DNA from 2 places in the Vibrio atlanticus genome. Region 2 is predicted to be linked to the other one. Evidence: predicted binding sites of a transcription regulator. Region 2 holds the regulator's gene; the other holds the start of a gene.
What was found. Region 2 encodes CRP, which controls carbon source genes, mostly activating them, when cyclic AMP is high. Its sites were predicted from a motif close to TGTGANNNNNNTCACA; they were not measured.

Region 1 (3,219 bases), on a different replicon from region 2:
TCGCTTCGCGTCAATGGTTCGTGAGCTTCAACAAACACGCTTCTATCTGGCTCTAAAGACACTTTGATAGGCTCATCGATTATTGTGACTTGCTCACCACGACTAACCTGTTCAAAAAGCCACTCAATATCTTTAGGTTCCATACGGATACAGCCGGAGCTGACTCGCAAGCCTATCCCAAAGTCTTTATTGGTGCCGTGTATCAGATAATCACCTGCACCATAAGCAAGTCGTAATGCATACTCGCCCAGAGGGTTTTCCGGCCCAGCAGGAACCACTTTTGGTAGCTCAATCCCTTTCTCTAGATACTCTTTACGAATTGAGTTTGGAGGCGTCCAAGTCGGGTTGGGTCTTTTTTGGCTTATCTTAGTGATCATCTCTGGGGTATCTCGCCCCACTCGACCGATGCCAACAGGAAATACGTGCACCTGATTTTTCTCAGGTTCAAAGAAGTACAACCTTAACTCGGCAAGGTTAATCACAATGCCTTTTCTCGGCGTATCCGGCAGAATCAAACGGCTAGGGATACTTAACACATAACCTTCAGCAGGAAGAAAAGGATCAACGCCTTTGTTTGCCGCCATTAAAGAGAGAAAACCAATATCGTATTGCTTAGCAATGATGGCCAACGTTTCGCCAGCAGCCACTTCGTGTTGTTGTATTCTGCCGACGATACGGCTTTCAGCCGGAGGCAGTACAAAGGTCGCCGCAGACACACACGACGAAGCCATCGCTGCCACAAGCATGGTGACCCTCACTAGAGGTAAAGCTACCTTACGTATCTGTGTTCTCATTGAGTGCAAAGGCGTCGAGTTAGCGCAATACGACATACAATTCCTTGGTTGGTCTTTTTATCAAAGTTTAGATTATCGCTGATCAAACGTCGCGACAACGTATTGTTGCTCCAAGCTGATATGCAACAGGCCTTTATTTGTCGTTTTTCGTCTGGACATAGCGTAATTTAACCACACAAAATCGATTGCCTCTAAACTTTCAACATATTTGGTTATCTATATGAATAATACTTTAAAGGTAGAGCAAATTTGTGACAAACATCTCACGGAGCCTCGTTTTAACTCGCTAATATTGCCTCAACAAAACGAATTCAATTCAACAGAATCGGTAATTAATAAAACCCTGTTCCTATAATTACCGTTAAAACTTTGGAGAACGACCATGGCTACACCTCATATTAATGCTCAAGCTGGTGATTTCGCAGAAACTGTACTTATGCCAGGCGACCCGCTTCGCGCAAAATACATTGCAGAAACATTCCTTGATGACGTGAAGCAAGTTTGTGACGTTCGCAACATGTTTGGTTACACAGGCACTTACAAAGGTAAGAAAGTTTCTGTAATGGGCCACGGTATGGGTATTCCATCGTGCTGCATCTATGTACATGAGCTAATTGCTGAGTACGGCGTAAAGAACGTTATTCGCGTAGGTAGCTGTGGTGCGGTACGTGATGACGTTAAACTAATGGACGTTGTTATCGGTATGGGTGCATCGACTGACTCAAAAGTAAACCGCATTCGTTTCAACAACCATGACTTCGCGGCAATCGCTGATTTCGGTCTTCTAGAAGAAGCCGTAAACCAAGCACGTGCACAAGAAGTTCCAGTTAAAGTTGGCAACGTATTCTCTGCAGACCTTTTCTACACTCCAGAAGCTGACCTTTTCGAAAAAATGGAAAAGCTAGGCATCCTTGGTGTTGATATGGAAGCAGCTGGTATCTACGGTGTTGCTGCGGATCTTGGTGCTAAAGCTCTAACTATCCTAACAGTATCTGACCACATCATCCGTGGTGAGAAACTAAGCTCTGAAGATCGTCAAAAATCTTTCAACGACATGATGAAAGTTGCTCTAGAGACTGCAATCAACATCTAACGAATTGATAAGATACATTGAAAAGCGTTACCCCGCAGCCAAGCTCACTTGGCTGCTCAAATAATCCCGAGGGGGAGATCGTGTCTAACGACAAGCTGCCAAAAGATGCGGATGGTTTGCAACTCAACTTTTGTAAAACATTGGCGTGTGACAACTTTGGCTTGAGCGATGCAAAACGGTATGTTTTGCAACACGCAAACCCTAAGCGTCCAGCGATGGTTTGTCGTGAATGTGGAGCTTTCCCCCCCTTACTTAACAATCGTGAAGTGTTAAGCGAACTTCATCGCCTAAGACAACTTCACAGCGACGGGCTCCCTGCTTGTCGTAATGATGATTGCGATAACTTTGGCTTATCGGTTCATACCCACAAACATCTTTATCATGCCTTCGGCTACAGTGGCGATAGGCAGCGTTACAGATGCAAAGACTGCCAATCAACCTTCGTTGATAAGTGGTCAGGATCCAACAAAAAACTTCAGTTTCAAGAGAACCTCATGGGCTTATTGTTCATGGGGTATTCAGTACGTGAAATTTGTAGAAAGTTAGAGATCAATCCAAAGACTTTCTATGATCATGTTGACCATATCGCCAGTCGCTGTCGTCGCAAGTTAGCGATGATCGATGCTCGTTGGGTCAACCATGCTAAAGATTACGAATTCGCTTCTCACTACCAGCGCCTGCAACCGAAAAGCAACAATGGTGTGGTATGGATAGCGACTGGCGAGGCACACTCTGGCTACATCCTTTGCCAACACGTAAATTACTCTCAAAATGAAGAACCATCTGGAAGTGCTGATCACAACCCTTATGATGACGTTGCACGCTTTGTGTCTAAAGAGCACTCTTCAGAAGCGAATCTCGAACTTCCTCAGCCGTCTGACAAACTGAAAGAGCGCATTGAGCAGCAATATCAAGTAATTCTTGCGAGAGGCAATGTAGAGGACCCAATGGGGAACCTTACGACATTCAGTTACCCTTCGAAAGGCGCGCTAATTCGACCGCCTTATACTTCCTATGCTCACTTCCTACACGTGCTTGATATGTGTGACGAGAATAAGCATGTCACGATCTATATGCCACAAGATCCATTACTAAGATCTGCCGCTCTAAGCGTTTGCTTGCCGCGTATTCAGAGTCAAAATGTTGACCTTATGTATGTAGAGGAAGACTCAGGTTGGCAAGATGACCAAAATTTTGAAAAGATCGACATCGTTCATATGAGTTGGTGGCGCGATCGTTGGGCTATCGCGAGTCAAGGTGACAGTCAAAAAGGTATCTGCTACCTAACGGGTAATAATCCAGAACCAAAACAGTGGCTTAATACAGCTTCAA
Region 2 (3,219 bases):
AACAGGCGCAAGTGGTGATGCACCATTTGGTGGCCCGGGTGCTTCAGGCAACCTACGCCCAAGTGCTTACTACGCGGCTGACTACTGTGCTTACCCAATGGCGTCAATGGAAGGTGGTGAAACTCAACTGCCAGCTACGTTTAGCCCAGGTATTGAGCTGTAGTTTTGGTTCTTAAGCTTTAACTTGATGAATCATAAGCTTATGAGCTCTAGGTTCATGAGTAACAGATTCATTGATTGATTGTGTAATAAGGAAGCGGTGTTATCGCTTCCTCTTTTCACCCACGTCCGACACCTCGATTGGGCGGTAGATAATAATAGAACAAGTATGTCACAGGCTGATGGCTGCTGACTCTATGTCCAGCCTCTCCCTTTCTAATCCAAATTACTAGCTTGCTAGAACCTCTGACAAGGAGTCACCATGACGCCCGATCTACTCTTTAAATCACTATGGGACGATTACATTCACAGGCTTTGTCCATCGGCTGAGAAAGTACATCACTTGCTGAAAGAAGACGAAGCCCTGATTAACGATCACATTGCACTGCGTACTTTCAATGTTGCACCGCTAGGTATTGAAACACTGGCTAAACCTTTCCTTGAGTTAGGTTACAAGGCGTGTGGCGATTACTTATTTGAGAGCAAGAAGCTAGTGGCTAAGCACTACGAGCACCCAGATCCAAACCAACCAAAAGTGTTCATTAGTGAGTTGAAGGTCGAAGAGTGTTCAAGTGACCTGCAACAGATCGTTGCTAAGTTGGTTGAGCAAGTGGATGCTAGCAAACTGCAAGGTCATGAATTCTTGTTTGGTGGTCGTCTTTGGGATTTGAGCTTCGCAGATTTCCAAGTGCTAGCAAAAGAGAGTGAGTACGCTTCTTGGCTAGCCGCTCATGGTTACGGTGCAAACCACTTTACGGTGAGTGTGAACCAGTTAAATAAGTTCGATGAAGTGCAGGCCGTGAATGACTATCTGAATGAGTCGGGATTCACTATCAATGTATCTGGCGGCGAGGTGAAAGGCTCTCCAGAGGTCTTATTAGAGCAATCATCAACAATGGCAGATAAAGTCCCAGTTTCATTTGTTGAAGGCAATGAGATGATTCCTGGCGGCTTCTATGAGTTCGCTAAGCGTTATGCGATTGCCAATGGTGAGCTTTATACCGGATTTGTCGCGGCATCAGCTGACAAGATCTTTGAAAGCACCAACGGTTAAAGAAAGATACGAGCACGGGCTTTGCCCTAGAGGTGCGGGTACGCTTCGCTTCGAGATACTTTAGAATAGTGAAGTCCGATTTCTAACTTTGCTTCCCGCATCTGTTCTCTAGATATTTAGAAAACAAAAAAGCCACCAAATTCGCATTTGGTGGCTTTCAAATTTTTGGCTCAGTTAATCGAGATTAACGAGTGCCGTATACCACGATAGTCTTACCGTGTGCAGAAATTAGGTTCTGCTCTTCTAGCATCTTCAAGATACGACCTACGGTCTCACGAGAACAACCAACAATCTGGCCAATCTCTTGACGAGTGATCTTGATTTGCATGCCGTCAGGGTGAGTCATTGCATCTGGCTGTTTTGCTAGGTTTAGTAGCGTTTGAGCGATACGACCTGTTACGTCAAGGAACGCTAAGTCACCAACCTTTTGGCTAGTTACTTGTAGACGGTTTGCCATTTGCGATGAAAGACGCATTAGAATATCTGGGTTCACTTGGATAAGTTGACGGAATTTCTTGAAAGAAATCTCAGCCACTTCACAAGGAGATTTTGCACGAACCCATGCAGTACGCTCTTGGTCTTCTTCGAACAAGCCAAGCTCACCGATGAAGTCGCCTTGGTTTAGGTAAGAAAGAATCATTTCCTTACCTTCTTCGTCTTTGATAAGAACTGCCACAGAACCTTTAACAATGTAGTACAAGGTTTCTGCCTTTTCACCAGCATGAATCAAAGTACTTTTTGAAGGGTACTTATGAATATGACAGTGTGAAAGGAACCACTCTAATGTTGGATCGGTTTGGGGTTTACCTAGAACCATAATATCTTACTTCCTCTGCAGGGTATGCTTGCCGCTTTCCATATTTTAGCTAAGCCTGAATTGACGTAGCTAGGATAAGAGCACTCGTTGAGTGCTGCAAGCTATCTTGTGTTTCGTTTAAGAATAGTATCCTTTTTCAGGTACTATTTCTTGATTTTAATCGTGACCAAGCTACGATTTTTTACGCAAAATTGTGCACATGATCACGGTATGAAAAGTAATCAACCAGAATGTTGTTTTGTTAGCCTATTTTACCGGTTTCTATAAGTTGTTGCAGGATCGGCCTTACAATGAGCTCCATAGCAAAACTCATCTTGCCTCCTGGCACCACAAGTGTGTTATGACGTGACATAAATGAGCCATCAATCATAGCCAACAAGTAAGGAAAATCGACGTTTTTGATGCCGCGCAAACGTATAACCACGAAGCTTTCGTCTAAACTTGGGATCCCTTTTGCATTCAGTGGATTTGATGTATCTACGGTAGGGACACGCTGAAAGTTGATATGAGTTCGCGAAAACTGCGGGGTAATGTAGTTAAGGTAATCATCCATTGAGCGAACAATAGAATCCATCACCGCTTCGCGAGAGTGACCACGATCGCGTGTGTCACGAACGAATTTCTGGATCCACTCCAAGTTTACGATAGGTACCATGCCGATAAGCAGATCGACGTGTTGAGAAACATTGATGTCACCATCGACTACGCCACCGTGAAGACCTTCGTAGAACATCACATCCGAGTTTTCAGGGATCTCTTGCCATGGCGTAAAGGTGCCGGGCATTTGATTGTAAGGCACGGCTTCATCGAAGGTATGCAGATAGCTACGGACTTTTCCCGTGCCTTCATTGCCGTATTGACGGAAGAAATCTTCTAATGCACCAAAATCGTTAGCTTGTGGACCAAAGTAGCTGATGTGCTTACCTTGCTCGCGCGCCTTACGGATCTCGACATCCATCTCTGGTCGAGTGAAGCGATGGAAACTATCCCCTTCAACCCAAGCTGCCTTCACGTCCATCATATTGAACATTTTTCGGAAGGCTTCTGAGGTAGTGGTGGTGCCGGCTCCAGATGAACCCGTCACCGCAATAATTGGATGTTTAGCGGACATGACAACCCTTGTCTTTTGAGTAACTTACTTGTTAGCAATCGTTTACCACTATAACACGGCTCCTTTATGAGCGCAGCT

Region 1: deoD (purine-nucleoside phosphorylase) is a predicted target of CRP. The motif match lies at 1,045-1,060, and genes of this name have one in related genera.

Annotation. Positions count from the first base shown of each region.
Region 1 is NZ_AP025461.1:514,521-517,739, reverse strand. Features, by position in the region: gene OCV30_RS18020 (L,D-transpeptidase family protein) at 1-830, opposite strand, end outside; gene deoD (purine-nucleoside phosphorylase) at 1,177-1,887, shown strand; gene OCV30_RS18010 (transposase) at 1,968-3,219, shown strand, end outside.
Region 2 is NZ_AP025460.1:3,118,660-3,121,878, reverse strand. Features, by position in the region: gene astD (succinylglutamate-semialdehyde dehydrogenase) at 1-163, shown strand, start outside; gene OCV30_RS14125 (DUF1338 domain-containing protein) at 422-1,213, shown strand; gene crp (cAMP-activated global transcriptional regulator CRP) at 1,398-2,030, opposite strand; gene OCV30_RS14115 (phosphoribulokinase) at 2,272-3,141, opposite strand; gene OCV30_RS14110 (YheU family protein) at 3,219-3,219, opposite strand, start outside.